One region of the Micromonospora sp. CA-246542 genome, then DNA from elsewhere that is predicted to be linked to it. Evidence: riboswitches for the same ligand, from Rfam matches in the RefSeq annotation. Region 1 holds a riboswitch; each other region holds the start of a gene.

Region 1 (7,507 bases):
TGGTGCTCGGCCACGACTCCTGCGGCGCCGTGCAGGCGGCCCGCGAATCGGCGGCCACCGGCGTCGCGCCCCCGGGACATCTCCCAGCGGTGGTCGACGCGGTGCTGCCCAGCCTGCGACGAGCCGCGGCCGAGGGCGTGCACGACATCGACGGCATCGTCGACATCCACATCGCGCAGACCGTCGAGACGCTGCTCGGGCAGTCGCCCGTGCTGGCTGACGAGGTGGCGCGGGGGCGGTGCGCGGTGGTGGGGATGTCGTACCGGCTCGCCGCCGGGGCAGTACGACCCGTGACGCCCGTACCGGCCGGCGACGCCTCGGACGACCCGGCGGCCACCACCGCCGCCTGACACGCGACGAGGGCCGCCCCGCTCGACGCGGGACGGCCCTCGAACTGCTGAACGTCGAATCAGAGCAGCGACATGTGTACGTGGTCGGTGTGGTTCGACGGCCCGCTGTACGACTTCCAGCCGGTCGCCGGGAACCAGATCTGCCGGTTCCAGATCACGTAGTAGATGCCGAGCCGGTCGGCGTTGCGGATGAGGAACGCGGCCACGTTGTTGCCGTACATCCGGGTGTCGTCGTTGTGCCACGGGCTGAAGCCGCTCTTCTGCAACGACCAGTCACAGGCGCGGCCCTTCGGGTGCTCGTACGGTCCGCCGTTGCGGTGGCAGCCCACGAACCGGTTGAATCCGGCCCGCTTGACCTCCTTGTACGCGTGCAGCGTGCGCGGCGTGACGCAGCCGGAGGTGGTCGGGTCCTTCTCGCTGCACGACTGCGCCTTCCAGTCGCCGTCGGCGGTGCGACCCGGGCCGATCCGGGCGACCGGAGAGGTGGCGTCCACCAGGCCGCCGGTGAAGCCCTTGCCGCCGACCAGCGCGAGCGCCTTGTCCGCGTCGCGCTTGTCCTTCGCCATCAGCGCGGTCTGCTTCTGCTGCTCCCGTACCTCCGCGTCGAGCAACAGCTTGGCCTGCTCGGCGCGGGACTTCACGGCGTTGACCTCGGCGAGCTTCTTCTCGTTGACCATGTTCATCTCGTCGAGCGCCGCGGCCCGCTGGACGAACGAGTCCGGGGCGTCGGCCTCCAGCAGCATCGCGATCGCGCCGACCCGTCCGGTCCGGTACGACTGAGCGGCGATCTGCGCGACCTGCGGGGCCAGCGCGGCCAGGTCGGCCTTCGCCCGGTCGACCTCGGCCGCCAGTTCGAGCTGCCGCTTCTTGGACTTGTCCAGTTTGGACTTGGCCGCCACGTAGTCCCGGTTGGTCTGCTCGATGACGTCGGTGAGCAGCTTGGGCTCGTCGCCGTCCTCCTCGTGCCCGGACGGTGTGGGGGTCGTCGGGGCGGCGTGGGCCGGGAGGGGCCCGGCGAGCACGGTCAGCGCAGCGAACACGGCCACCACGGGTGTCAACCAGCGGCGTAGGGGTGCCGTCACAATCTTCCCTTCCGTCGACCGCCGACCGGGTTAGCTGACGGGTTCGGGGCGGAAGTGGCCCCTACCGCTGTCGCGGATTCACCCCAGGTGCCTGGGTCCCCGGCTCGCCGGTTGGCGATTGGGCGGTGGCACCGCAGGCGCCGCTGCGCGCCTTCGTCGGTGACCGGCAGCGAGGTTACCCGAGAGTCCACCGCCTGAGCTACGTCCTGATGCCGACTAAAAGCGTCATTTCGCCATGGCGTTGAGTGACCAGTGACGCGGTTCTCAGGGCGGGTGCCCGATCCGGTCACGCTGAGGAGTGTCACCATGCCGTATCCGTGCTCCTGTTCGGCTCTGGCCACCCGGTGGTGGCGGTGGATGGGGGTGCGTTCCGCTGTGGATCGGGCCGGTCGGCCCTCCCCGCCGGCGGGGAACTGAGAGCGGCGAGCGCCTCCGCGCGGTCCGCGCGGGGGCGCGGTGGCGGGGGTCCGCGCCGGGCGTGGCCGTCGACCCGGCCGCGGTCACCACGGCGGCCAGCCCGGTGGTGAGGGGTACGGCGGCGATCAGGCCGAGCGTGGCGACCGCGCTGCGGACGATCTCCTGGGCGAGGAACTCGCTGGTCAGGATCTGCCCGATGGGGCGCGAATCGGCGGTGAGCAGGAGCAGCAGCGGCAGTGACGCGCCCGCGTACGCCAGGACGATGGTGTTGACCGTGGAGGCGATGTGGGCCCGGCCGACCCGGGTGGCGGCCCGGTAGAGCTGTCGTCGACTCAGCCCGGGGTTGGCGTTCGCCAGCTCGGTGACGGTGGCGGCCTGGGTGACGGTCACGTCGTCGAGTACCCCGAGTGAGCCGATGATGATCCCGGCGAGCAGCAGGCCGCGCAGGTCCACATCCGCCTGGAACATCGAGAGCGTGGTGGCGTCCTCGCTGCCGAAGCCGGTGAGCTGGGTGGCGGCCGTGGCGATGGTCGCGAGGACACCGGTGAGCACCAGACTGCCCAGGGTGCCGAGGACCGCGACGGAGGTCTGCGCGGTCACTCCGTGTGTCAGGTAGAGCACCACGAACATGATCAGGGCCGCGCCGACCACCGCCACCAGCAGCGGTGACCGGCCCGCGCCGATGGCCGGTAACACGAAGGTGAGCAGGATGGCGAAGCTGGCGGCCAGGCCGGCGAGCGCGGCCAGGCCCCGCCACCGGCCGAACGCGACGATGGCGGCGGCGAAGACCACCACGAGCCACACCAGCGGCGTCCCGCGTTGGTGCTCGGCGATGTTCCAGGTGCTGATGGTGGGATCGGTCGGATCGGTCAGCTCGACCAGGACGACGTCGTCGCCCACCTCGACCCGAGGCGCTCCGGGCCCGGCGGGGACGGGCGTGCTCACCTGCCGGTCGGCGCGCGGCCCGTCTTCGAGGAGTACGTCCACCGTGCCGCACGGCCCGCTGCTCGGCGTGCCCTCCGGGCTCGTCGAGGGCGGGCACGGTTCGGTCACCACCCGGGTCACCGTGCCGTGGTGGCGCGGCAGGTCCGCGCCGCCGCCGCTCTTCGGTGCGCCGTCCCGGGGCCACAGCACCACGGCGGCGACGACGGTGGCCACGAAGAGCGGCACCACCGTCGCGACAAGGATCCGTCGTACCCGGGGCGGGGCGGGACGAGCGGAATGGCTGTGGTCGGAACCCAATGCGAGACTCCCAACGATCCGGTGCGGGGTACGTGCCGGCGGCCTGTGCGGTTCAGTTCCGCCGGACGAAGGCGGGCACGAGCGCGTCGGTTCGCCGCCTGACGACCCGACAATCACGGAGAGTGATGAAGTGGCCCGGTCGGCGCCGTACGGGGCCGCGCCGTGGCGGCGCCGTCGCCCGTCTCGGCGGCGGAATCCGGTGGGTCATCGCCGGACGATGCTAACCAGCGCGCCTGGAGGTTGCAGGGCGTGTGGACGCATCGGGGGAGTCGAACCGCTGACACCGCCCCGGGCGCGGCGGGATGGTGGAGTCATGCCTGAGCCACCCACCGAGCACCGACGGCACGACAAGCACGCCGGGCACGACAAGCACGCCGGGCACGACCCCGCCATGTTCCGTCGGCGGTTCTGGGTCTGTCTGGTGCTCACCGTTCCGGTGGTCCTGACCAGTGACCTGGTGGTGGACCGGCTCGGGCTCCGGCTGGACGTGCCGGGTCGCTCCTGGGTGGGGCCGGTGCTCGGTTCGGTGGTGTTCCTCTGGGGTGGCTGGCCGTTCCTGGTCGGCGCGGTACGGGAGATCCGGGACCGCGCGCCGGGCATGATGCTGCTGGTCGCGATGGCGATCACCGTGGCGTACACCGCGTCGCTGGCGACCAGCCTGGGTGCCTTCGACCTGGACTTCTGGTGGGAGTTGGCCGCGCTGGTCACCATCATGCTGCTCGGGCACTGGCAGGAGATGAAGGCCATCGGGCAGGCCCGTGGGGCGCTCGCGGCACTGGCGGCGCTGCTGCCCGACGAGGCCGAGCGGGTGGCGGCGGACGGGCGGGTCGAGCGCGTACCGGTCGACGGGCTGCGGGTCGACGACGTGGTGCTGGTCCGACCCGGGGGTCGGGTTCCGGCCGACGGCCGGGTCGTCGACGGTGACGCGGAGTTGGACGAATCGATGATCACGGGAGAGTCGCGTCCGGTCGCCCGGTCGGCGGGCGATCGGGTGGTGGCCGGCACGGTCGCCACCGATTCGGCGATCCGGGTCCGTGTCGAGGCGCTGGGCGACGAGACCGCGCTCGCGGGCATCCAGCGCATGGTCGCGCAGGCACAGCGCTCGGGCGGGCAGGCTCAACTGCTCGCCGACCGGTTCGCCGCCGCGCTGTTCTACGTGGCCGCCGGTACCGCCGTGCTCACCCTGGTGGTCTGGACCGCGCTCGGTGAGCCCGACGAGGCGGTGGTGCGTACCGTCACCGTTCTGGTGATCGCCTGCCCGCACGCGCTCGGCCTGGCCATCCCGCTCGTCGTCGCGCTCTCCACGGCGCTGGCGGCACGAAGCGGGATCCTGGTGAAGGACCGGCTCGCGTTGGAGCGGATGCGGTCCGTCGACGCGGTGCTGTTCGACAAGACCGGCACGCTGACCCGGGGCGAGCACGAGGTCACCGACCTGGTGACGGCCCCCGGCGTGGGCCGCGACGAGGCGTTGCGGATCGCCGCCGGTGTCGAGTCCGACAGCGAACATCCGCTGGCCCGCGCGATCGTGGCGGCGGCCGGGCCGGGTGGGCCGGCCCGTGCCGCCGGCTTCCGCTCGCTTCCGGGCCGCGGGGTGCGGGCCACCATCGACGGTACGGAGTACGCGGTGGGCGGGCCGGCCCTGCTGCGTGAGCGGGGTGGACCACTGCCGGACGGGCTGCGGGAGGCGACCGGGCGCTGGTCGTCACGCGGAGCCGTGGTGCTGTATCTCCTGCGGTTGCCGGACACGGTGCTCGGGGCGTTCGCGCTCACCGACGCGGTACGCCCGGAGGCCCGCGAGGCCATCGCCGAGCTGCGGGCGGATGGCGTCCGCACCATCGCCATGATCACCGGGGACGCGCGGTCGGTGGCCGAGTCGGTCGCTGCCGACCTCGGCTTCCGGGCCGGGGTGGACGAGGTCTTCGCCGAGGTGCTGCCGGCCGACAAGGACAGCCGGGTGGCGGAACTCCAGCGGCGCGGGCTGACCGTGGCGATGGTCGGTGACGGGGTGAACGACGCGCCGGCGCTGGCCCGCGCCGACGTGGGCATCGCGATCGGGGCGGGCACCGACGTCGCGATCGAGTCCGCCGGGGTCGTGCTGGCGTCGTCCGATCCGCGCGGCGTCGGGGCCGTGGTCCGGCTCTCCCGGGCGTCGTACCGCAAGATGCGGCAGAACCTGGCCTGGGCCGCGAGCTACAACGTGGTGGCGTTGCCGCTGGCGGCGGGGGTGCTCGCCGGGGCCGGGGTGGCGCTGAGCCCGGCGGTGGCGGCCGTGCTGATGTCCGCGTCCACCATCGTGGTGGCGCTCAACGCGCAGTTGCTGCGCCGGGTACGTCTCGATTCCGGGCGGAAGTGAGGCGCGCTCAGCCGCGCTTCATGAGTCGGCCGACGGCCGCCATCATCTCGGTGGCCATCTCGTCGGCCCGGCCCTCGGCCGCCCCCTCGTGCATGCAGTGCCGGGCGTGCCCGTCGAGCAGGCCCAGGGCCACCTTGTCGAGCGCGGCCTGGATCGCGGAGATCTGGGTGAGCACGTCGATGCAGTAGCGGTCGTCGTCGACCATCTTCTCGATGCCCCGGACCTGTCCCTCCACCCGGCGCAGGCGCGCGAGCAGTTGGTCCTTGCTGGCGGTGTACCCGCGGATCGGTGTGGGTGCGGTCATGGCGACGAGGATAGCCTACCCCTAGGGGGTATGGTAATGTCCGATCCTGCCGGCATACCCCCACCGGGTACCGGTACTACGAGAGGAGACGTCCGATGGTCGACACGACGTACCAGGTGCAGGGCATGACCTGCGGGCACTGCGTCAGCGCGGTCAGCGCCGAGGTGGGCGCGATCGAGGGCGTGCGCGACGTGCGGGTCGACCTCGCCACCGGCCAGGTCACCGTCAGCAGCGAGCAGCCCGTGGACACCGAGGCCGTCCGGGCCGCTGTCGACGAGGCCGGCTACGACCTCGTCGAGGCGTGAGCGGAGGTCCGCGATGACCACGGTGACCAGGCTGGGCGCGTTCGCCCTCGGTCTCGCGGCGGTCTTCGGCGCGGCGTACGGGGTCGGCCGGGTGGTCGACCCGGCCGACCCGGTCGCGCAGAGCCGGCCCGACGTCGCCCACACCTCGGGGCCCACCGGGAGCGGCGAGGTGGCCGACCTCGTTCCCGGCGGGTTGCTCGTCTCCGACCGGGGCTACACGCTCCAACCGGTCACCGTGCCCGCCGGCCAGTTCACCTTCCGGATCGACGGGCCGGACGGTCGGCCGGTCACCAGGTACGACGTCGCGCACGACAAACGGATGCACCTGATCGTCGCCCGCCGGGACCTGTCCGGCTTCCGGCACGTCCACCCCGATCTCGCCCCGGACGGCACCTGGCGGGTCGCCACCCCGCTGGCCGGCCCCGGGCAGTGGCGGGCGTTCGCCGACTTCACCCCGACCGGGGGCGAGCCGTTGACCCTCGGCGTGGACGTGACCGTCCCCGGCGAGCTGACCGAGCGGCCGCTGCCCGCCCCGACGGCCAGCACCACGGTCGACGGTTACACCGTCACCCTGACCGGTACGCCGGAGCCGGGCCGGACCTCGGCGCTCACCCTGACGGTGAGCCGTGCCGGGCAGCCGGTCACCGACCTGGAGCCCTACCTGGGTGCGTACGGGCACCTGGTGGCGCTGCGTCGGGGCGATCTGGCGTACCTGCACGTGCACCCGGACGGGACGCCCGGCGACGGACGCACCCCGCCCGGCCCCGCCGTCACCTTCCACGCCGAGGTGCCCTCGGCCGGCGCCTACCGGCTCTACCTCGACTTCCAGCACGGTGGGCGGGTGCACACCGCCGAATTCACCATCGTGGCGGGCGTTGCCCCCGCCGCGACGGGCGAGCCGACACCGACCGGCGGGGCCGACCACGGCACCCCCGGGCACGGGCACGACTGACGGGACCGGACGATGACCACCACCAGCAGCAGACCGTTGCCCGAGGCGCCGAACCGGATCGAACTGGCGATCGGGGGGATGACCTGCGCCGCGTGCGCCGCGCGGGTCGAGAAGAAGCTCAACCGCATGGACGGGGTGAGCGCCACCGTCAACTACGCCACCGAGAAGGCGACCGTCCGGTACGCCGACGACGTCACCCCGGACGACCTGATCGAGACCGTCCAGAAGACCGGCTACACGGCGGCCCTGCCGACGCCGCCGACCGCCGAGCCGCCGGTGCAGGATCCGCTGCGCGGTCCACGTACCCGGCTGTGGGTCTCGGCGGTCCTGAGCGTGCCGGTGGTCCTGCTGGCCATGGTGCCGCCCTGGCAGTTCGACTACTGGCAGTGGCTCTCGCTGACGCTGGCCGCCCCGGTGGTCGTCTGGGGTGGGCTGCCGTTCCACCGCGCGGCCTGGACCAACCTGCGGCACGGCGCGGCCACCATGGACACGCTGGTCTCGC
Region 2 (7,507 bases), 510 kb from region 1:
CCGTCAACCGCAAGAAGTCGTCCGAACTTCAGAAGAAGATCGAGCCGCTGGCCCTGCAGAGCGAGCTGGCACTCAACCGGGTCGGCGACCTCGCTTCCCGTTACTACATGTCGGGCCCCTCGCAGGAGATCGGCGCGCTGCTGGTCAGCGCCAAGCCGGACACGCTCACCGAGCAGCTCACCCTCCTCGACCGGCTCGCCTCCCAGGAGCGCAAGCAGGTCGAGGGTGTGCTCGCCGTCCGGGCCAAGTACGACGGCGAGAAGCAGAAGCTGGACGCGCTGATCGCCACCCAGACCAAGCAGCAGAGCGAGCTGGCGGCCAAGAAGAAGCAGATCGACGCCGAGATCAAGAAGCTCGAAGCGTCGATGCCCAAGACCACGGTCAAGACGGCCGGTTGCCCGACCATCAACGGCGTGGTCTCTGTTGCGGCGCAGAAGGCGATCAAGACCGCCTGCCAGCAGGTCGGTGACCCGTACGTCTGGGGCGCCACCGGCCCGAACTCGTTCGACTGCTCGGGCCTGACCCAGTACGCCTACAAGTCGGCCGGGATCTACCTCACCCACCACACGGGTGACCAGTGGAACGAGGGCAAGGCCGTCTCGCGCGCCGACGCCCGTGCCGGTGACCTGGTCTTCTTCTACTCCGGCCTGAGTCATGTCGGGCTCTATCTGGGTAACAACCAGATGGTGCACGCGCCACGCGCCGGTAAACCGGTGCAGGTGTCCAGCATCAACACCATGCCGGTCGCCGGGTTCCGCCGACCTGGCTGATCCCCACGACGCACGACGACGGCCCCCGGTCACCTCGACCGGGGGCCGTCGTGGTTCCTCAGCGGGGTGCGCCCACCGGGGACGGCAGGAGCTGCACGTCGGCGAGGTCGACGTACATGACGCGGTGGCCGAACTGGATCTGCGCGTACCGGTTCTGGCCCCGGATCACCGTCCAGTCGCCGGGCGAGGAGCCGTCGAACGTGCTGGCCCGGTAGTACTCGCCGGGCAGCACCGCGCCGACGGCGTACCGCTGTCCGGCGGAGAGGGTGTACTGCAACGGTGAGATTGCCTGGTAGGGCACGCCGGCCGGGTAGGCCGCCTGCTCCGGGTACGCCCGCCCGTAGACGGGGATCGTGGCCCGGCCGGGCTTCGGGGTGACCACCATGCCGACCGTCCAGGTGGCCGTCGGCTTTGACGCCGGGTTGTGGAACCACGCCCGCTGCCCGAGGTACCAGATGGCCGTCCAGTCGCCCTGTCGACCGGCCAGCGCGTACGTCTGGCCGGCGGACGCGCGGGCCCCGTGGTCCGACACGTCCATCGTGTTCGGGGTGCCGTCGGGGCGCAGCGCGATGTCGTTGACCAGCGGCGCGTCCGGAGCCGGTGCGGTGCGTAGCACCACCGACGAGGACCCGCGGGGCGCGCACGGCGTCCCGGGGGTGACGCATCCGGTGAACGCCGGCTGGTTGGTCGCGTAGTCGGGGTCGATCCGGACCAGCCCGGTGGCCGGGGTGCCGGTGTCCAGCCGTGGGGCGTGCAGCAGGTCGAGGTAGTGCGTCCAGTCCCAGTAGGGTCCCGGGTCCCAGTGCATCCCGCGGACTGTCGACGCGGTCGTGCCGGGCACGTTGTCGTGCCCGATGATGTGCTGGCGGTCCAGCGGGATGCCCAGCCGCAGCGCGAGGTGCCGCACGAGCTTCGCCGAGGTCCGGTACATCGCCTCCGTGTACCAGGTGCCCTGCGCGGCGAAGCCCTCGTGTTCCAACCCGATCGACTTGGCGTTGACGTACCAGTTGCCGGCGTGCCAGGCGACGTCCTTGGTCTTGACGTGCTGGGCGATCTGTCCGTCCACCGAGCGCAGCGAGTAGTGCCAGCTCACGTAGGTCGGGTCCTGGACGAGTTGCAGGGTGGTCGCCCAACTCGCCTCGGTGTCGTGGATGACGATGTACTCGATCTTCTGCCGGGCGGGCCGGTCGGACAGGTCGTGGTTGCCGTAGTCGCCGTCGCCGAACGCCGCGTAGGGCGCCGGGATCCACTCACAGGACACGGTGCTCGGGCACTCCAACCCGTCCGGGCGGGCGAGCCGGCGCAGTCCCAGTCGGTCCAGCCAGGCCCGCTCGGGTCGTACCGCCCGGGCCGGCAGCGTGACCCGCTGGCCGTCGTCGGTCACCCGCGTCTCGCCGGCGCCGATCGTGGTGAAGACCTCGTCGGCGAAGGCTGCCGCGGCATCGGCGCTGTCCGCGCCGGCATAGCGGGCCACCGCGCCGTACCAGGTGGCCGGGTCGGTGCCGACTCCGACCGGGGCGCCGACCTCCCGTTGGTACGCGGCCAGCAGCGCCGCCCCACCCCGGAGGTTCGTCGTCGGGTCGGTACGCAGCGCCTCGGTGGTGGCGCCGGTGAGCGCGGCGGCGGCGTCCACGGTCTGCAGCGCGGCGCTGGGCGGCGCGTCCCCGGCGGCGGGCGCCGGTGCGAGAGCACGACGGGACTCGTCGCCGCGCGGATCCTCTCCCGGGGCGTCGTGGTGACCGCGCCCGGGTAGGGCGGCCACGTGCCGGGCATCGGTCAGGTGCATCGGGCCGTAGCCGCCGCTGGTGCTCGGCGTGCCGGCGTTGCTGTCCCAGCGGGACTCCAGGTAGGAGACGCCGAGCAGTACGTCGATGGGCACGCCGTACTCGGTCGCTGCGGCGGCGTACTGCTGCTGGCGGTCGGCGGCGGGGGCCGCGGTGGCCGGGCCGGCGGGCAACGGTACGGCCGCCGTGGCGGTGACGAGCGCGACGGCGAGCAGGGTCGGACGTTTCATCGAACCCCCTACATGTGAACTGGTGTCGGTTGCGGTCACCTTCGCCCTGCCCGGGAGTCCGCGTCAATACCTTTCCATGTTTCGAAACGTGCGGTAAGAAATCTTCACATCGGTTCGATGGCCCGCTGCAATCAGTACGGAGTGTCACGGCCGCACGGGTTGCGGATCGGTAACGGCCGTCTCTACTCTGGTCATTCGTCGGCCCGGTAGCAGGTCTGCCCACCCCGGGCGGTAACGGACCGACACCGCCGAGTCGCTCGCGAGCGAGCCGGGGACCCAGGTTCCTCGGGGTGAATCCGCAGTTCCTGCGGTAGGGCGCCCACTTCCCGCCCGAACCCGTCAGCTAACCCGGTAGGCGGTCAGGAAGAAGGAGTACGGAACCCGGTGGCCCTCCAAGCCCCGCGGCCGTCGTTCGGACGGTCGGCTCCGGCCGACCCGCCGTCGACCGTGCCGCGTCCACGCTGGTCCCGCTTCACCACCGTTCTCGCCGCCCTGGTCGGCGTCGCCGTCGTCCTGACCGGCAGCGCCACGGTGGCCCACGCCGATCCGTCCGTCGCCGAGATCGAACGCCAGATCGACGACGACTGGAACAAGCTCGAACCGATCATCGAGCGGCACAACGCCACCCGTGCCGACCTGGCCCTCAAGCGCAAGCAGGCCGACGCGCTCGCCGCCCGCATCGCGCCGCTGGAGCGCCAGGTCGACGCCGCGATGGACAAGGTCAGCGCGCTGGCCGTCCGCGCGTACATGGGTGAGAACCTGTCGACCGTCAACACGATGCTCGGCAGCCGGTCGCCCAGCGAGATGGTCGGTCAGCTCGAAATGCTCGACCGCTTCGCCCACAACCAGCAGGAGGACGTCCGCCAGGTCGCCGACCTGCGCAACGAACTGGCCCGGCAGAAGGCGCCGCTGGACGAGATGGTGGTCCAGCTGACCCGCACCGAGGCCCAGTTGGCGGCAAAGAAGAAGCAGATCAACGAGGAGATCGACCGGCTGCAGAAGCTGCGCCTCAAGGTGTACGGCAGCGGCGGCGGCGGTCCGCTGCGTCCCGCGCCCTGCCCGGCCAGCTACCCGGGTGGCGGTGCCGGTATCGCGGTCAAGTTCGCCTGCGCCCAGATCGGCAAGCCGTACGTGTGGGGCGCCGAGGGGCCGAACTCGTACGACTGCTCCGGGCTGATGCTGGCCGCCTGGGCGAAGGCCGGTGTGTCGCTGCCGCACAACGCCGCCGCGCAGAGCCGGGTGACCAAGAACGTCAGCAAGGGCGACCTGCGCCCCGGTGACCTGGTCTTCTACTACAGCGACATCCACCACGTCGGGATGTACGTCGGCAACGGCTGGGTGGTGCACGCCTCCCAGGCCGGTGTGCCCGTCAAGATGAAGAAGGTCGACGACGGGCCCATCCACAGCTACGGCCGCCCCGGCTGACCGAAGCGGGACGCAGTCAGGCCCGTCGCGATCCGCTCGCGGCGGGCCTGAGTCGTCTCCTAACGGGTCGGCCAGGCGCGCCAGTTCTGCCAGGAGCGGCTGGGCGTCGGGCCTCGCTGACCCTGGTAACGCGACCCGTAGACCACCGAGCCGTACGGGTGCTCGGCCGGCGACGAGAGCCGGAAGATGCAGAGCTGACCGATCTTCATGCCCGGCCAGAGGGTGATCGGCAGGTTCGCCACGTTGGACAGCTCCAGCGTCACGTGCCCGGAGAAGCCCGGGTCGATGAACCCGGCGGTGGAGTGGGTGAGCAGGCCGAGGCGGCCCAGTGAGCTCTTGCCCTCCAGTCGGCCGGCGAGCTGGTCGCCGAGCGAGATCACCTCCAGCGTCGAGGCGAGCACGAACTCTCCCGGGTGCAGCACGAACGGCTCGCCGTCGGGCACCTCGACCACCGAGGTCAGGTCGTCCTGCTGCATGGCCGGGTCGATGTGGGTGTAGAGATGGTTGTTGAAGACCCGGAACAGCCGGTCGAGTCGTACGTCGATGCTGGATGGTTGGACCAAGGTGGGCTCGAACGGCTCCAGGCCCAGCGTGCCGGCCTTGATCTCGGAGACCAGGTCACGGTCGGAGAGCAGCATCGGACCACCATAGCGAGGTGGGCGGTGACCAGCGTGTCGAGGTCGCTCCTCGTACATTTGTTCGATAGAATGCTCGCATGGCTTCCTGGTCCGATTTCGCCGCCGACGAGCCCCGCCTCGCCGACGGCATTCGCGTTCTCCTGCAGCAGTACGGGCCGGGCTTCGGCTATCTGGCCACGGTCCGTGCCGACGGTGGGCCCCGGGTCCATCCGGTCTCCCCGGTCATCACCGACGAGGGTCTGTTCTGCTTCATCATCGACTCGCCGAAGCGCCGGGACCTCGAACGGGATGGCCGATACGCGCTGCACTCGTTCCCTCCCGAGGAGAGCGACGACGAGGCGTACGTGGCGGGCCACGCCTGGCCGGTCAACGATCCGGTCCGGGTGGCCCGGCTGGCGCAGAGCGCCCGGGCCGAGCCGCGGGCCGACTGGCGGCTGTTCGAGTTCACCGTCGACGTGGCGATGCTGACCCGTCGCGACCAGCACGGCCTGGGCATCGCCGTGGGGCGCCCGGCCGTCCAGGTCTGGCTCGATCCGCAGACCCCGCCCGCGGCGGCCGCGCCTTCCCCCGTACCGCAGACGCGCCCGACCCGTCGCAGCCGCGACGTCCAGTGCACGGCCGCCTGACCACGGCCCTGGGGGCAGATACGCCGGTGCCGGCTCCGTCGTGACGGAGCCGGCACCTGGTGTACGCGAGGAGCTAGGCCGCGCGGTACGCGTTCCACGCGGTCAGCATGCGGCTCGCCTGACCCGCGGTGAACTGGTACATGCACGAGTCGTAGGTGTAGTCCATGAAGTTGGTGATCGGGTCCAGGCCGGCCGCCGAGCAGGTGTTCCGGCCGGTCGGGCACTCGTACGCAGGCGACGCCTCGGCCGGGGTGTCGCTGACGCCGTCACCCGAGCCGCCGCAGCCACCCTGGAAGGTGTGGTAGAGGTTCAGCCAGTGGCCGACCTCGTGGGTGCCGGTGTCGCCCTGGTTGTAGTTGGTGGCGGTGCCGCCCGGCAGCGACTCGCTCAGCGCGACCACGCCATCCATGCTGCTGAGCCTGCGCTGCGGGAAGGTCGCCCAGCCCAAGAGGTCGTCGCTCAACTCGCCGAGGTAGATGTTGAGCGTGTTCTTGCCGCCGACCCGCAGCGACGACTTCATCGACCGCTCCGCCGACGAGCCTTCGACGATCGGGTACCAGGACGGGTTCGTCACCCGGTTGATCGAGTCGAGTCGGAAGGCGAAGGCGGTGGCCGCGCCGCCGGTCCCGCCCGCGTAGGCCTGGTTCAGGACGCTGATCTGCGAGGTGATCATCGAGTCGGGGATGTTGCCGCCGGCCCGGGTGCTGTTCTCCTGGATCACGTGCACCACCACCGGGATGGTGACCGTGGCTGCCAGCGTCGTGGCGCCGGCGCCGGCCCGGTAGTTGGCCCGCTCGCGCAGCGCCGCCGCGAGGTCGGCGTCCCGCTCGCGGACCTGCTTGGCGGTCAGCTCGTTCGGTTCGTGCAGGGCCCCCGCGCCGGGCTTCGCCCGGGCGTTGGCGTGGCTGTCGGCCGGCTCCGCGCAGGCGCCGCCCGGTGCCGGGGAGAAGGCCGAAGCGGCCGGAACGACGCCCACCGCAGCGGTGCTGAGCAGGAGCGCGAGGGTCGTCGACGCGACGCCGGCGACACGCCGGGTCAGCAGTTTGGGACGGAGTCCCATGAGCCCACCTCTTTCTGGCGGCGCGGCAGGGGGTGTGTCACGCCGTGGCTGGGAACGTGTGGCAGACGTTACAACTCATCGACGCATTTGAGAACGGCCATATGTTGCCGTCTGGAAACTTCTTTGGGGGCGAGCGGGGGCGGTCGGCGCGTGGGGGTGGCTGGGTGCACGGCTGCGACGACTCGGGTACAGTGGTGCCGCCTGCGGGTGTAGTTCAATGGCAGAACATCAGCTTCCCAAGCTGACAGTGCGGGTTCGATTCCCGTCACCCGCTCCACGCACGGAAGCCCTGGTCAGGACAGACGTCCCGCCAGGGCTTCCGTGGTTCCAGGTCATGCTGAAACAGGGACGGGCCATTAGCTCACCTCGGCGCCGGTCCGTCGCCCTCGGCAACCCGCTCGACCTTGCGCTTGCTCGGCTTGCGCCGGGCGGCCTTGACCGCTCGATCGCGTCGACAGCACTGACGACGCGGCGTGCCATGGACGGCTTGTGTCGTGTAGCGCGGCGCGGGTGTAGGCGTGAACCATCCGGGCCAACAGGTCAGCGGGGCTGGCTCCGGCGCGGGAGGCGACGATGTTCCGCTGTGCTGCAGGTCGTGGAAACGGAACCGGGCAGGCCGGTCGAAGCCACTGAGTCGCGCTACCTCAGGGCGTTCTGGGAGTAAGAGCGGCGCAAGGTCCGCTTGAGGTGGCGGGCCGGACGGCGGCCCGCTTTCAGCGAGGGCGGCTCGAGGGCATGCGGGATGGCAGCGGCTATCTCATTCGGTGACATCGTCGACAGCCCCGTTAAGCGCATCGACGAGGTCGGGAGACAGGTTGTCTTGGAGTATCCGACGAAAGTCGTTTGGACTCATCTGTTGCCGCAGCTGCTTCAGCTCGGTCACCGTCTCTCTGGGCCACTGGCCGTACAGCGATCGCCAGTTGGCAGCCGCTCTGAACAACGCGCGGGCTGCATTGTCGAAGAGCCGCTGATCC
Region 3 (7,507 bases), 1.7 Mb from region 1:
CTGGTCGGCTACTCCCGACGGCTCGACGACGGCTTCGACCCGGCGCTGGCCGCGACGGCGCTGGTCCTGCTGGGGCTGGTGCTGCTGGTGGGGCCGCTGCGTACCGCCGGCAACCTGGAGATCCGGGCCGCCAACCTGCCGGTACGCGCCTGGACCCCGCTGATCGCCGACCGACTCGGCGTCGCCCTGTTGGGGCTGCTCGCGGTGGTGGCGATCGCCGCCGCGTCGACCCTGCCGGCCGTCGTGGCGCTCGCCGCCAGCCTGCTGGTGGCCGCCGGCGCCGGGGCGGTCGCGCTGGACCTGGCCAAGCGACGGTTCCGCCCGACCGCCGGCGGTGGGCAGGTCGCCCGCGCGCTACGTCGGCACGAGCCGGAGTTCCTGCTCTACTTCTCCGCACCGCCCGGCTCCGAGTACCAGGTCACCATGTGGCTGCCGTACCTCGAACGGATCGGCCGGCCCTTCCTGGTGCTGGTCCGTGAGCCGGAGTTCGTCGCGCCGATCGCCGCGGCCACCGACGCGCCGGTGGTCTACTGCCCCACGCTGCGCGCGATGGACGAGGCGCTGGTGCCGAGCCTGCGGGTGGCCTTCTACGTCAACCACGGGGCGAAGAACAGCCACTGCATCCGGTTCACCCAGCTCACCCACGTCCAACTGCACCACGGCGACAGCGACAAGGCGCCCAGCGCCAACCCGGTCTCGGGCATCTTCGACCGGATCTTCGTGGCCGGGCCGGCGGCGATCGACCGGTACGCCCGCGCCGGGGTACAGATCCCGGCGGAGAAGTTCGTCGTGGTGGGCCGCCCCCAGGTCGAGTCGATCGAGGTACGCGAGGAGCCGACGCGCGGCCTCGCGCACCCGACGGTGCTCTACACCCCGACCTGGACCGGGCACCACGCCGACGCCGACTACTGCTCGCTGCCGGTGGCCGAGGAGCTGCTGCGGCGGCTGCTGGGGCGCGGCGCGACGGTGATCCTGCGGGCGCATCCGTACACGGCGCAGAACCCCGCGTCGGCACGCCAGTTGGGCCGGCTCACCGAACTGCTGGCCGCCGACCGCGCCCGCACCGGCCGGCAGCACCTGTTCGGCGCGGCGGCCCGGGAGCTGAGCCTGACCGAGTCCGTCAACCGCTCGGACGCGCTGGTCTCCGACGTCTCCGGGGTGATCTCCGACTACCTCTACTCCGGCAAGCCGTACGCCATCACCGACATGGGTGACGAGGGCGACCGGTTCACCGAGCGCTTTCCACTGGCCGGCTCGGGCTACGTGCTGCGGCGCGACATGTCCAACGTGGACGCCGTGCTCACGGCCCTGCTGGACACCGACCCGCTGGCCGACGCCCGCTGGGTCACCCGCCGCCGCTACCTGGGCGACTTCCCGGCCGAGTCGTACGCCGAGGGCTTCCTGACCGCCGCCCGCCGCGAGCTGACCTCGACCCGGGAACTACCCGCGCCCGCACCTGCCTGACCGATCAACGGTACGGGTCCAGCAACGCCAGCACGGCCGCCGGATCCTCCAGGTGCGCGTTGTGCCCGAGACCGGCCAGCGTGGCGACCGGTACGCCGTACTCCTTGAGCTGGGCGTCCGTGACCATCGGGTCGTGCTCCCCGCGGGCCAGCACCACCGGCACGTCGGTCGCCGCGAGCAGCGCGGCCAGGTCGGGCGCGCCGACGGCGAACGCGGCGTTGTCCATCGCGAGCCGCCACCGGCCGTCGACCTGACGCAGACCGGCGTCGACCATCGGGTGGTCCGGGAGGACCAGACCGGTGAGGCCGGCGACCCGCAGATACCGGCGGGCGGCCTCGGTGCGGCTGGTGAACCAGCCCACCGGGCGGGCGGCGAGGTCCGCAGCGCGGGCCAGCTCGGCCGGCGCCCAGACGGCCTTGATGCCCAAGCCCACCACCGCGTCCACCGGCAGGCCGGCGGCGCGGGCCGCCAGCGCCAGGCCGACCACGCCACCGAGCGAGTGCCCGAGCACGACGATACGGTCGTCGGAGGCCAGGCCCTGGGCGACCCGCTGGGCGAAACCCTCGAAGGAGTACGACGACAGCGGCGCCGACCAACCGTGACCGGCGAGATCGGGCGCCAGCCATCGGCCGGGCCAGTGGTGCTCCAGGAGTGGCGCCCAGGGCAGCCACACGTCACCCGTCGCCCCCATGCCGTGCAGCAGCAACAGGATCGGCTCACGGTCGGCTTGACCACCCGATTCATCCACCACGGCCGCAGTCTCCCACGGTTCGCGGCCCGGTACGAGAGCCGTTCACCCGCGTCGCGCCCCGACCCGGGAACGCCGCGGGCGCCGGCCCCTCGTGGGAGACGGCGCCCGCGGCGTCGTGGGGTGTCGCGCGTTGGTCAGGCGGAGTAACCCCGGGTGGCGATCCAGTTCGCCAGGTCGATCGTGGTGATCCAGTAGGCCGGGTCGGCGGCGTTCGCCGAGTCGGCGATCCGCACGGTACGGCCGTTGTCCTTGTAGCCGACGACGGCGATGTAGTGCCCACCGCCGTAGGAGTGGTAGCCGCCCTCGGTGTCGATGGCGTCGCCGGCGACGTTGGCCACCACGCCCCGGCCATCGGTGATGGCCTTGACGACGTCGGCCTGAAGACGGTCCATCTGGGCCGGGCTGGGCGTGCCCGCGAACATGCGGGTGCGGTACGGGGAGCCCTTCACCTCGGCGTTGAGCACCCGGGTGGTGTCCTCGGCCGAGTTGGTGCCCATCTCGGTGGTGCCCAGCTCGGCGCCGAGCTCCTCCTGGGTGCGGTCGATGCCGCTGGCGCTGAGCGCGTTGCGGGTGGCCGCCGGGCCGCAGTTGTAGTAGGTGTTCTGCGCCTCGTAGTCGTAGTCGAGCACCTTCTTCGCGGGCGGCTTCGGCGGCGTCGGCTTCCGGGTGACGTCCGGGTTGCTCGTGGCCTTCGCGACGGGGGACGCGGCGCTGGTGGCCGGGGCGGCGGTGCTCGGTGCGACGCTCGCCGACGGGGCCGCGGACCGGAGTTCGCCACGGGAGGCGACGGTGTCACTGCGCATCTCGGCGACCGTGGTCGGGGTGCGCGAGCCGGCCGGGGCGTCGTCGGCGCCGGCGACCAGGGCGCCGGCGGTGGTGGCGATCGCGAGGGCCGCGGCGGAGGCGGCGACGATCTGGTACGGGCGCTCGGTCGCGAGGCGACGGAGCTGGCGCTTCAGGGTGTGCTTCACGAGGTCCTCCACGGTTCACAGGGAGAGCGGCACACCGGGGCCCGACCGGCATCCGGGCAGGCGTCAGCGCGCGGGCGGTGGCCCGCGGATGATGAGCCGCTCAGGGGAACGCCCGGCGCGCCGGGCGGGAAGTGCGGTGACCCGGGGGGTCAGCTCACCGTCACGAGGCGGATGAGCGGGGACACCGCGTCGCCGTGGAGGCGGAGGAACAACAAGGGGGTCGAGGGGTGCTGCACGAGGATGGAACTCCTTCCGTCACCGCCTACCGGGTTAGCTGACGGATTCGGGCGGGAAGATCGCCCTACCGCGGGCCGTGGCTCGCGGATTCACCCCGGACTTACTGTGGGTCCCCGGTTCGTTGATCACGATTGAGCGGGTCGGCACGGCGTCGCCTCCTGCGATCGGTAACCGCACCGGACGGGACGACAGTACTGGCCGGTGCGCACTCTGCCAAGCCGCGCCCACCTGCGTAAACATCGATTGGCCCAGCAATTTCTGCACGTTTTGCCGCTGACGTGACTCGATGGGACAACGGGTTCCGCCGGCACCCGTGGGCGACAACCGGACAGGTGGCCGACAACGCGGCCACAATCGCGGGCGCAATGGCCGCCGATGATGCCCGCCGCCCGATTTCCGCTGCCGGTGACCCGCCTCACATAACAGATCGGGCTCAACCGGCCCGGGCCGGACGCCAGCGTGCCACGAGGGCCGTACGCGACGGCCGCGTCGCGGTGCGCCGGGAGAACGCCGGGCTCGGCCGCGACCGGACCGCCGCCACGTACGCCTCCTCGGCGAGGACGCGCGCCGACTCGGCGGCCACCTCGGCGTCCCGCCAGGACGACCGCTCCCGCTGGACGGCCGTCCGGTGCTCGGCCAGCCTGGTGTCACGGATCGCCCGGATGAGCAGCGTCTCCTGCTCGACCGGGTGCCGGCGGGGGTCCCAGCCGCGCCGATTCCCGAACACGTCGCCGAGCTGAGCCATGGTCAACTCCCCCCGCCAGTGCGCCGCCATGGCGGCACGGTGCAGATAACGCTCCCGGGCCGCGTACTCGGCGGGGGTGTGCGGGGTACGCGGTGTCGGCAACGCCCCGGCACCGGCGACCCGACGGGCGGCGGTGTCCGCCTCGTCGTACGCCGTCCAGGCCCGCTGCGCCTCGTCCTGAGCGACCAGCCAGTCAGCGCGCCGCCGTCGGGCGGTCCGCGCCGCCCGGGCGGCGGCCACGGCCACCTCCTCGGCGTACCGGCGCAGGTCGGCCATCTCGGCGACGGCCATCTCGCGGGCGGTGGGTGTCGGCGGCGTGGGGTCGGCCGCGGGCGAGTCCCGCTCCGGACGGGCCACCAGGACGGCGAGGACCGTCAGCGCCAACAGGAACAGGGCCGACCAGATGGCGGCGGCCTGGGGCACCTCGGTCAGGAACTGGTAGAAGACGACGGTTTCCATGATCGACACCTCGGCATGAGCACGTAAGCGATGGGATGCCGCACGGGCGGGTGCGGGCGGTGTGTCGTCAGGTGTGGTGACGGCGCTCGGCCCGGCGGCGCCGCCGGTGACCGACCCGCTAGGCCGGTGGGGCGCGGGGGGCCCGGGTGGCCGAGCCTGCGGCTCGCAGGGGCCGCTCCGATCCCGTGCGCGCCGAGGTCACGCCCGCCAGTGGGCGAGGCAGCGCGTCCGAACCACCGTGCCGGGCGGGCTGCGGGTCGACCGACCCCGCGGAGGCGTCAGCGCCAACCTCTGCGGCTCGTACCCCGCCGACCCTGTCGGTGACGGCGCGGTCGGTGACGGCGCGGTCGGTGACGGCGCGGTCGGTGACGGCGCGGTCGGTGAGGACCGTGGAGAGGGCCGCGTTCGGCGGTCCGAGCGGCTCGGCGGGGGCGAGCGACCCGATGGCGGGCGGCGGGGCCGCAGCGGTCGATGCCGGCAGCAGCGCCGGGGCCGCGCCCAGGGCGAGCGACAGCACGGCGAGGCTGGTCAGCACCCGCGCCGCCCAGCGCGCCACCCACCACAGGGGACAGGTGAGCGCGACCGGGAGCACGTCCTCACGCTACCGTCGGGACCGCCCCGACGCATCGGCGACGGGCGTGTCGGCCAGCGCCGCGCCGACCCCGTCCGACCAGCGTGGACCAGGTGGCGTCAGCCGGCGCTGGTGGGTGCCACCGCGCCGGTCAAGTTCGTGCTCGATCATTGATGTAGTGGCCTCACTCGGCTGACGAGACCACTACAACCAGGATCGAGCGCGATCTTGCGCGTCTGGACGGGCGGGCACGGGTGGCACACCGGCGTCACCGCTCCCGGCCGACGAGGTGGTGCGCTGATGGGGAACGAGCGGCGGGCGGCCCGGGCGGCGTGGCGCGAGCCGGCGCATCATCGGTGTCTCCACGAAGCGGTGCAGCAACCCGGCGAGGACCAAGTTCACGAGCAGGAATCCGAGCACCACCGCCGGGCCTCGCCAACCCCGAAAGCCGGTCCCCCAGTCGCCGCTGAGCCGGAGCACGCTCGTCATCACCAGGACGTGCACCAGGTAGAAGGCGAACGAGACCTCACCGAGCCAGACCAGCGGGCGCGAGCGCCACGGCGAGCGCCGGTCGCGCACGTCGGCGTCGGCGGCGGCGGTGATCACCAACAGGTACGCGACGGCGAGCAGCGTGGTCCACAACTCGGCGCGGATCCACTGCGCGGCGGCCACCCAGGTGCCCACGAAGATCGCGGTGGCGGCGGTCAGTCCCGGCCCGCGCCACCGGCCCCGGAGCATCAGCTCGGCCGCCACCGCGCCCAGCCAGAACTCCAGGGACCGCACCGGCGGGAAGATCTGGGTGAACCACCAGCGGCTCGCCTCCGGCACCAGCTGCTGCGCCGGCCAGAGCGCGAGGATCAACAGCGGCAGCGCGACGACGAGCGTCCAGAGCACCGCGGGTCGCGCCCGGCGCAACAGGGGCAGCGCCAGCGGCAGACAGAGATAGAAGAAGAACTCGCAGGACAGCGACCAGCTCACCGTGTTGACGCTGTAGAACCAGCCGAGCCGAGGGTCCCACGCCTGCAACAGCAGCAGGTTCTCCACGGCGACGGCCGGCAGGACGCGATCGGCGAACCACCCGGCGACCAGCAGCGCGGCGGCCCACAGCACCACGTGGTTCGGGTAGATCTTCGCGACCCGTCGACGCCAGAAGGTCAGCCGCGAGTCGCCCGGGCGGGCCGACCAGACCAGCACGAAACCGCTGAGGATGAAGAAGAACTGCACGCCGGACAGGCCGAGGGTGAAGAGGGCATCGACGACGGCCTTGTAGTCCGGCTCGGCGATGATCCGCATCGTCCCGGCGTGGAACCCGAAGACCAGCAGCGCGGCGATCCACCGCAGCCCGGTCAGCGACGGCAGCCGGGCGGGGGCGGCCGGCGCGGTCGGCGCGTCGGTGGTGCTCGTCATGCCGAGGCACCCTACCGGGTCACTCCCGGGTGAACCGGGCGGCCGTTGTTAACCTTCCGCTTCGCGGGTGTTCAGGGATTCCACCATCCGCGGCCACGTGTGGTTCCGGGGCCGGCCATCCGCGTCGTCGAAGGTGGCGACGTGGTCAATGAGCCGACGCACACGCCGCTGCTGAGCATCGTCGTGCCCGTCTACGGCGTCGAGGCTTACCTGTACCAGTGCCTCGAGTCGATCCGGGCGGACATCCCGGTGGGCGAGTCGGAGGCGGTCGAGCTGATCGCCGTGGACGACGCCTCCCCGGACGGCTGCGGCGCGATGCTGCGTTCCTACGCCAAGGGACGCGACAACGTCCGCGTCGTACACCTGGAAGAGAACGTGGGCCTCGGCCTGGCCCGCAACGCGGGCCTCGACGTGGCCACCGGCCGGTACGTGTGGTTCGTCGACAGCGACGACTGGCTGCCGCCGGGCACGATCGCGGCCGTGCTGGACCGGCTGCGTGAACACCAGCCCGACGTCCTCATGCTGGACCACCTGCGGGTGCACGAGGACGGCCGGCGGGAGGTCGACGCGAGCAGCCACCTGCTGCGCGGGGTGCCGGGCGTGGCCCGCCTCGCCGACCAGCCGCACCTGCTGCGGGTGCAGCACACGGCGTGGAACAAGGTGGTACGCCGGGACTTCCTCGACGAGTTGGAGCTGCGCTTCTTCCCCGGCTGGTACGAGGACATCCCGTTCAGCCACCCGCTGCTGATCGGCGCGGAGAAGATCTCGGTGCTGGACCGGGTCTGCTACCTGTACCGGCAGGGCCGCCAGGGCGCGATCACCTCCACCCGCAGTGGCCGGCACTTCGACGCGTTCGGCCAGTACGAGCGGCTGATGGACTGGGTCGCCCGCCGGCACCCGGA
Region 4 (7,507 bases), 2.2 Mb from region 1:
CCAACTCGCCGCCCACCTCGGTGAGCTGCACGAGTCGCTGACCCGGTGGCCCGGCGTCGCCCGGGCCACCCCAGAACACCGGTCCGCCGGGGCTGCCTGAGGGGTCCGGCACCCCGGCGGACCGGGCGCAATTCCGCCCAGCGCCGCCACCGGTACGTGAGCGGGCCCCGCCGACGCGATGTCGACGGGGCCCGCTCACGTACCGAAGGTGCTAGTCGTCCAGGCCGACGGGGAGTTGGGGCGGTCGACGTCGACGAACTCGACGTCGTCCACGGCGCGGTCGTCCCGACTGCCGGCGGCGCGGGCGGCGGAGCCCACGGCCCAGCCGACCGCCGCGCCGACCAGCGCGGCGCCGATCAGCAGCGTCCACGGCAGCGCCGGCTGGCGTCCGGCGAGCGCGTCGAAGGCGCGCGACGCGCGACGCCGTGCCTCCTCCGCCGCCGAGCCCACCAGGTCACCGGCGCCGTCGGCGAGGTCGCCGCTGCTGCGACGGGCCGACCGCGCGGTGTCCCGGACACTGTCGCCCGCGGAGCTGACGGCGGAGAGCAGCTGCTCCCACGCCTGGTCCGCGATCCGCTCCGGCTTGCTGCGCCGGTCCAGCAGGTTGGTTCCGAACATCGTGGTTACCTCCTCAGGTGCCGAAGCCGCCGGCCACTTCGGACCTCGGCGTCCGTCCAGCGCGACACGGTTCGCTGACTGCGCAGTGCCCCGGGCCGGTCGCGCGCAAACCCGGCCTCGCGTGGCGCACGCGCGGGAGTTCAGCGCACCGCCACTGCGGCCACGCCGCGGGCGAAGTCGTCGTCATCGTCATCGTCGTCGTCTCCGCCGCCGAAACCGCAGGCCAGTACGAGGGCGAGCAGCAGACCGACGCCGGCCAACCCGGCCAGTCGCTTGATCATCGAAGGTCCTCTCCGTCACGGTGGGTGTCCCGGCCGATGCTAGGAAGCGTCGGCAACCACGTTGGCGGGTCCGACCGCGACACGCCGGTCCCACGCGGGGCGGGCGTGCGGGACGGTACGGATGTCGGGCTTGCCGGACCGCGACCGCTACCCTGGTCCGGCGGCGCGTCGGTTCCGACCGATCGTCGACTGATCAGATAACGAAAAGTATTGAATGATCAGATGCCGAAAAGTGAGGATATGGGCGACTTTGTCCGCTCGGATCCGTGAATTGCTCATCCCGAGGGGTGGCGACCGAGGCCGTTGGAGGAATACTCTCGGTCGCGGCCCGCGTACTGATGAGGCGCCCGGGGGACGGGCGGGTGGAGGTGCTCGCGTGAGCCTGTCGATTGTGAAGTCGGTCCTGTCCGGTGGTGTCGTCGAGATCGCCCCGCGGGGTGAGATCGACGTCGACACAGCGTACGAGGTGCGTGAGGCGATTGCGGAGGTGCTGGCCAAGAGCCGCCCGCTCCGCATCGAGCTGAACATGAGGCTGGTCACCTTCATCGACTCCGTGGGCATCAGCGCCATGGTCGCCGGCTTCCAGACCGCCGAGGTCAGTGGCGTCAAGCTGGTCGTCACCGAGCCGAGCCGGTTCGTGCACCGTCAGCTCTGGGTGACCGGCCTGCTCGGTCTCTTCGGCGCGCCCGAGCCCTACTTCGCGGGGACGGCGACGCCCGAGGTGCTTCCCGGCGCCTGAGGCGCGGCTGCCACCGTCAGGCCTGCTCGTCCAGACCGGTCAGGTCCACGTCGGTCACCTCGGTGACCGCCCGGATCGCCGTGACCGACGCGTACCCGGCGGCCAGCAAGGCCACGTCGGTGCCGGGCTGCGCGGCCTGCCCGGGCTCCTCCAACGAGGTACGCACGAAGCCGTGACCCGACTCCGCCACCGTCATCTGCACCTGGCCGAAGCTGGCCAGCGCGCCACGGCGTACCCCGTGCAGCCGCTCGTGCGGCAGGTCGGGGGCGTTGACGTTGAGCACGCTCTCCGGCGGCGCGGAGGTCAGCCGGGGGAGCAGGTCCAGGGCCACCCTTGCGGCGGTGCTCCAGTGCCGCTCGGCGTCGCGTACCCGGCCCGCGGCGTCCACGGCGGCGCCACCGCTGGCCGCCGTGGCCTCGCCCGCGCTCAGCACGTCCAGCGAGACCGCCATGGCACGGCACCCGTTCGAGGCCGCGGTGAACGCGGCGCCCACCGTGCCCGAGTGCAACACCGCCCGGCCGGCGTTGGCGCCCCGGTTGATGCCCGACAGCACCACCGACGGCGGCGGGCCGAACGCGCCGTGCAGCGCGATCAACGTGATGAAACCCGGCGAGCCGCCGACCCCGTACGCGGGCACCCCCGGCAGGTCGGGCAGCGGATGGTCGTTCACCACCACCCGTCCGTCCCGCTCGATCGCGCTCATCGAGGCGCTGGTGCCGCTGGCTTCTTCCAGCGGCGCCGCGACCACCACGTCCAACCCTCGCTCGGTGGCGGCCCGGGCCAGCGCCTGGATGCCGGGTGCGCCGATCCCGTCGTCGTTGGTGACGAGCACCCGCAGCGTCATCGCTCCACCACCCGGTCGGCCAACTCGTCGGGGGTGGTCCGTTCGTGTCGCCGGCTGTCCGTCGGGACGAGTCGGACCCGTTCCACGAGACCGGTGATCGAGTCCACCCGTCCGGTGCCCAGCCCGTGCCGGGTCACGTTCAGCGCGCCCGCCGCCGCGCCGGTGCGGATGGCCGTACGGATGTCGCCGCCACGGGCGACCACGGCCGCCACGCCGGCGGTCATCGAGTCGCCCGCTCCGCGCGGGTCGGCGGCCTCCAGCCGGGGCATCTCCACCTCGAAGAGTTCCCCGTCGACGAGCGCCAGCGCGGGCTGCTCGGCGCGGCTCACCACCACCGTCTCCGCGCCGGCGGCGTGCAGGTCGTACATCGCCCGCGTCAGCTCCGGGCCGCTCCCGTCGCGGGCACGACCGTCCCGGATCAGCTCCTCGTGGCTCACCTTGAGGAAGAACACGCCGCTGTCCAGCACCGCGCCGAGGTGGTCACCGGACAGGTCGACGACCACCCGGCTGCCGTTGGCGCCCAGGTCGGCGGCGAAACGCCGGTACAGGTCGGCCGGGACGAGCCAGGGCGCGTTCGGGCCACTGAGGACGCTCACCTCGGCGCGCAGCCCCTCGCCGAGCGCCAGGTTGTACAGCTCGTCCAACTCGTGACGGCTCAGGCGTTCGCCAGGCACGTCGACGACCTCCTGCCGGGAGCCGCCGCGACGGTCGTGCACGTACGCGCCGCTGCCGGAGTCGCGTACCACGACCTTCAGATCGACCCCCTCGCTGACCAGCAGCGGCTCCAGCACCTGGCCGATCTCGCCGCCGAGCGCGGCGCAGAGCACCACGTCGACCCCGAGGGACAGCACCATGCGGGCCTGCCAGACGCCCTGACCGCCGGGGTGCAGGTGCAGCTCGGGCTGGTCGTTCGGCTGGTCCACGGTCACCGTCAGCTGCGGCGTCGGCGCGAAGACCATCACGTGCCCGCTCACCGGTCGTCACCGTTCATGTGTCCCCCTTCGTCACAAGCGGTGATTACCCATCAGCCGACCGTAGTGGGAACGCTGCGCGAATGCCGGGACAACGCACGGTGTCCGTCCGGCCGTTGCCAGCCTGGGCGGCGTACGGGACGATCGTGCGACCAGCGACGTCGGGAGACGGTGTGCTCAGCAGCGATACCTTCAGCTACACCGTCCAGGCCCGCTGCTCACTCGCCGACGCGGCGGCGCTGTTGAGCGACCTGAGCCGTCAGGGTGAACTGCATCCCCTGATCGTGCGGGTCCGCGAGGTGCCGGCCCGCCCGGGCGCCCGCGCCAGCTACACGATCAACGACAGACTGGTCGCCGGCCCGCTGCGCTTTCGCACCACGTACCACGCGGACGTGCTGGTCAGCGAGCCCGACGAGATCGTCACCGTGGCCCGCCAGTGGCCCGCCACCACGGTTCGCAACCACACGCGGCTGCGCGCCGAGCCGGACGGTCTGGTCCGCATCGACGTCGACATCACCCTGCGCGCGCCGACACCCCTGTTCCGGTACGCCTTCGGCCAGGCCCGCGCCGCCCACCTCGCCCTGGCCGCGCGCCTCGGCGCGGCCCTCGACACCCCGGCGCCCTGACCGCAGGACCCTCGGAGGTGGCCGACGCGGCACCGACGAGGCCCGGCCTCGGCGTAGCCCCGACCGCCCGTCCGGCCCAACACATCGCAGCCCGCCCTGCCCCGCCCCGCCCCGGCTCGGCTCGGCTCGGCCTGACGCCGGGCAAAGCGGCCTGGCCTGGCCTGGCCCGGCGCGGCTCGGCCCGGCGACCGGATGCCTCAGTTCGGTCCTTTGCTCTGCTTCAGCGGAGGCAACAGTCGGGGGCCATTTGTGTTGCCTCCGCTGAAGCAGAGCAAAGGGCGCGTGCACACCCTCCGGCACCCGACGTGCGGCCGTCGTGATCAGGCTCCTACTGCGCCGACCGCCCTGATCGTGATGGCGACCGCGTTACCGCACCGGTGCTGCCGGTGCTGCCGGCGTGAGGAGCATGCGTCGTGGCTTGTGTCGCCTCGGGGCGGCGGGGTCGCGCGGGTCGGCGTCCCCAGGGCTTGTACGTCGACAGCACCGTCGCGATGATCATGAGACTGGTCGACACCGCGGGCGCGATCACCAGGTCGGCGCGGTCCCGCGCCGGTAGCGCGGCGCCCAGCGCGCCGGCGTGCCGCAGGTTCGGGGTGAGCAGGAACAGCACCAGCCCGACCATCACCGTGGTGATCACGAGCTTGATCACCACCCAGCGGTAGCGCAGCAGGCCCCAGGGGGTGAGCAGCGCGCTGGCGACACCGACGAGCCACACGAGCACGCTCAGCGGCGCGAAGAGCACGGTGCCGACGAGCCCGGCGACGGGGTAGAGCACCGCCGGGTCGGCGCCGCGCTGTGCCGCGATGCCGAGGGTGAGCAGCACCAGGTCGGCCCCGAGCCAGCCGAGGGAGGTGACCAGGTGCAGGGTGAGCAGGGCCTTGCGGGTGCGGGGCGCGATTCGCGGCATACCCGAATGCTCCCGGCCCGATCCCGCGTGGTCGTCCGACCAGCGACGACGTCCGGGGTACGCCCGCTGACGTACCCCGGACTGCCTCGGCGGTCAGTACACCGACAGATGCACGTGGTTGGTGTGGTCGCTGGAGGGGTCGCCGTTCCCCCCGCTGTACGACTTCCAGCCGCTGCTGGGTAGCCAGATCTGCTTGAACCAGATCACGTAGAGCACCGCGAGCCGGTCGGCGTTGCGGATGAAGTACGCGGCCAGGTTGTTGCCGTACGTCTTGTCGCCGCCGCTGGCGATCCCGCCGAAGCCACCCTTCTGCGCGGCGAAGTCGCAGGCCCGGCCCTTGGGGTGCTCGCCCGAGCCGCCGTTGCGGTGACAGGAGACGTACCGGGTGAAGCCGGCGGCCTTGGCCTGGTTGAGCGCGTGCAGGGTGCGGGGGGTGATGCAGCCGCTGGCCGGGGTGGGGTCGTTGATGCTGCACGACTCGGACGGCCAGGAGCCGTCGGAGTTGCGGGGGGCGGGTTGAGCGTTGGCGGTGGAGGTGCCACGGTTGGAGTCGGTGTCGGTGTCGGCGGCGGCGGTGGCGCGTGCCTTGTCGTTGGCGACGGTCAGCGCCCGCTCGGCCTGCTCCTTGCGCTTGGCCATCACCTCGACCTGCTTACGCTGCTCCCGGATCTCGCCGTCGAGGGCGACGCGGGTGCGGTTCGCCTCGTCCCGGGTGGCGTGCAGGTCGCGCAGCACCCGGTCCTCGTTGGCGGCCACCACGTCGAGGGCGGCTGCCCGGTCCATGAAACCCTCGGGGGTGTTGCTGTTGAGCAGGGCCGAGACGGTGCTGAGTCGGCCGGTGCGGTACGCGACGCCGGCGATCTCGCCGACCTTGCCGTTGCGTACGGTCATCTCGGCCTCGGTGGTCTTGAGCTTGACCGCGAGCTGCTGCTGCCGCTGGACCGAGGTGTCCAGCGCGCGCTTCGCGTCCAGGTAGCCCTTGCTGGCCGCCTCGAGCTGGGCCCGTAGCGCCGGGGTGCCGCCCTCCTCGTCGCCGTCGGGAGCGGCGGCGGCCCGCAGGCCGCCGGGGGCAGCGGCGGTGGCGGCGCCGACCGGAAGCGCGACGCCGAGGGTGACCATCATGACGATCAGTGCCGCAAGTCGGGCGGCGGGTGGGCGTGCTGGGGCCACTACGCATGTCCTTCCGTCAGCCGCCGACCGGGTTAGCTGACGGGTTCGGGACGGAAGATCCCTACCGCTGACGCGGATGCACCCCAGGAACATGGTTCCCCGGTTCGCCCTGTCGGGCGATTAGGCGACGGCCGCCACCGGCGCCGGGAGGCGCCGCCGGGTGGTGGCCGGGACAGAGCCTACCGGTGCTGGTGGGGTCTGTGCAGCCGTTGTGACGGAAGGTGCTTGCGCGGTCACGAAGGATGACGGTCACCACTCGACGGAACCGCAGGCGCCCGGGGCGGCACCGGGTTCGGTCTGCAGCGTGGCGTGCTCGATGCGGAAGTCGTCGCGCAGGGCCGTACGCGCCGCGGTGAGCACCGCGCCGACCTCCGCGCCGGGCGCCATGGTCAGGTGTGCGGAGGCCACCTCCATGCCCGAGGTGAGCGTCCAGACGTGCAGGTCGTGCACCTCGACCACGCCGGGCACCGCGGCCAGTCGGTCGTGCACGGCGGTGACCTGGAGGTGTTCCGGAGCGGCCTGCACGAGGATGCGTACGGCGGCCCGCCCCAGCCGCCAGGTGCGCGGCAGGATGAACACGCCGATCCCGACCGCGACCAGCGGATCGGCCCACCACCAGTCGGTGACGGCGATCAGCAGCGCGGCGCCGATCACGCCGAGCGAGCCGAGCAGGTCGCCCAGCACCTCCAGGTAGGCGCCCTGGAGGTTGATGCTCTCCCGGGCGCCGGCGCGCAGCAGCCCGAAGGCGACCACGTTCGCGAGCAGGCCGAGGATGGCCACCGTGAGCATCGGACCGCTGAGCACCTGGTGCGGGTTGCCGAACCGGCCGATCGCCTCGATCACCACGTAGATCGCCACGCCGGAGAGCAGGACGGCGTTGGCCAGCGCGGCGAGCACTTCGAGGCGGTAGAGCCCGAAGGTGCGTTGCGGGTCGCCGGTGGCCCGCCGCGTGGCGGTGATCGCGGCGAGCGCCATCCCGATGCCGAGCACGTCGGTGAACATGTGCCCGGCGTCGGAGAGCAGTGCCAGTGAGCCGGTGTGGAAGGCGGTCACCGCCTCGACCACCATCAGGGCAGCGAGCAGTCCGAAGGCCGCCCAGAGCCGTCCCCGATGCTGGTGGGCGGCGTTGGCGACCGACCCGTGGTGGTGGTCATGTCCTGCTCCCACGGAACCCACCCTCCGACGCCGCCCGGGACCCGGTCAAATGTATGCTCACATCGCTATGTGTGCAAGTGTAGGGCGCGGGCCGCCCACGGGCGATGCCAACGCGACGGTCAGCCGGTCGGGTCGACGGTGGTGAGCCGCTGGGTGGCGCGGGAGAGCGCCACGTAGAGCGTGCGTACACCCGAGC

The links. Region 1 has a riboswitch for cyclic di-AMP ahead of ACQP0N_RS02920 (coiled-coil domain-containing protein). Riboswitches for the same ligand answer to the same signal wherever they lie in the genome.
Region 2: linked by a shared signal. The riboswitch ahead of ACQP0N_RS00445 (NlpC/P60 family protein) and the one ahead of ACQP0N_RS02920 (coiled-coil domain-containing protein) in region 1 are both predicted to bind cyclic di-AMP.
Region 3: linked by a shared signal. The riboswitch ahead of ACQP0N_RS11015 (C39 family peptidase) and the one ahead of ACQP0N_RS02920 (coiled-coil domain-containing protein) in region 1 are both predicted to bind cyclic di-AMP.
Region 4: linked by a shared signal. The riboswitch ahead of ACQP0N_RS25275 (coiled-coil domain-containing protein) and the one ahead of ACQP0N_RS02920 (coiled-coil domain-containing protein) in region 1 are both predicted to bind cyclic di-AMP.

Annotation. Positions count from the first base shown of each region.
Region 1 is NZ_CP192040.1:599,834-607,340, forward strand. It holds gene ACQP0N_RS02915 (carbonic anhydrase) at 1-350, shown strand, start outside; gene ACQP0N_RS02920 (coiled-coil domain-containing protein) at 410-1,432, opposite strand; cyclic di-AMP (ydaO/yuaA leader) riboswitch at 1,437-1,567, opposite strand; partial or broken gene ACQP0N_RS02925 (YibE/F family protein) at 1,734-3,091, opposite strand; gene ACQP0N_RS02930 (heavy metal translocating P-type ATPase) at 3,405-5,444, shown strand; gene ACQP0N_RS02935 (metal-sensitive transcriptional regulator) at 5,452-5,748, opposite strand; gene ACQP0N_RS02940 (heavy-metal-associated domain-containing protein) at 5,844-6,053, shown strand; gene ACQP0N_RS02945 (hypothetical protein) at 6,067-7,005, shown strand; gene ACQP0N_RS02950 (heavy metal translocating P-type ATPase) at 7,018-7,507, shown strand, end outside.
Region 2 is NZ_CP192040.1:88,720-96,226, forward strand. It holds gene ACQP0N_RS00435 (C40 family peptidase) at 1-770, shown strand, start outside; gene ACQP0N_RS00440 (N-acetylmuramoyl-L-alanine amidase) at 829-2,784, opposite strand; cyclic di-AMP (ydaO/yuaA leader) riboswitch at 3,021-3,156, shown strand; gene ACQP0N_RS00445 (NlpC/P60 family protein) at 3,169-4,209, shown strand; gene dcd (dCTP deaminase) at 4,269-4,847, opposite strand; gene ACQP0N_RS00455 (pyridoxamine 5'-phosphate oxidase family protein) at 4,925-5,473, shown strand; gene ACQP0N_RS00460 (zinc metalloprotease) at 5,547-6,533, opposite strand; tRNA gene ACQP0N_RS00465 (tRNA-Gly) at 6,737-6,810, shown strand; gene ACQP0N_RS00470 (tetratricopeptide repeat protein) at 7,291-7,507, opposite strand, start outside.
Region 3 is NZ_CP192040.1:2,345,905-2,353,411, reverse strand. It holds gene ACQP0N_RS11025 (CDP-glycerol glycerophosphotransferase family protein) at 1-1,464, shown strand, start outside; gene ACQP0N_RS11020 (alpha/beta fold hydrolase) at 1,469-2,215, opposite strand; gene ACQP0N_RS11015 (C39 family peptidase) at 2,350-3,198, opposite strand; cyclic di-AMP (ydaO/yuaA leader) riboswitch at 3,431-3,571, opposite strand; gene ACQP0N_RS11010 (hypothetical protein) at 3,857-4,627, opposite strand; gene ACQP0N_RS11005 (hypothetical protein) at 4,746-5,219, opposite strand; gene ACQP0N_RS11000 (acyltransferase family protein) at 5,403-6,605, opposite strand; gene ACQP0N_RS10995 (glycosyltransferase family 2 protein) at 6,747-7,507, shown strand, end outside.
Region 4 is NZ_CP192040.1:5,471,112-5,478,618, reverse strand. It holds gene ACQP0N_RS25315 (cellulose binding domain-containing protein) at 1-41, shown strand, start outside; gene ACQP0N_RS25310 (hypothetical protein) at 196-618, opposite strand; gene ACQP0N_RS25305 (hypothetical protein) at 759-899, opposite strand; gene ACQP0N_RS25300 (STAS domain-containing protein) at 1,276-1,638, shown strand; gene surE (5'/3'-nucleotidase SurE) at 1,655-2,482, opposite strand; gene ACQP0N_RS25290 (PfkB family carbohydrate kinase) at 2,479-3,441, opposite strand; gene ACQP0N_RS25285 (SRPBCC family protein) at 3,627-4,079, shown strand; gene ACQP0N_RS25280 (hypothetical protein) at 4,408-4,986, opposite strand; gene ACQP0N_RS25275 (coiled-coil domain-containing protein) at 5,080-6,156, opposite strand; cyclic di-AMP (ydaO/yuaA leader) riboswitch at 6,162-6,293, opposite strand; gene ACQP0N_RS25270 (cation diffusion facilitator family transporter) at 6,406-7,323, opposite strand; gene ACQP0N_RS25265 (HelD family protein) at 7,431-7,507, opposite strand, start outside.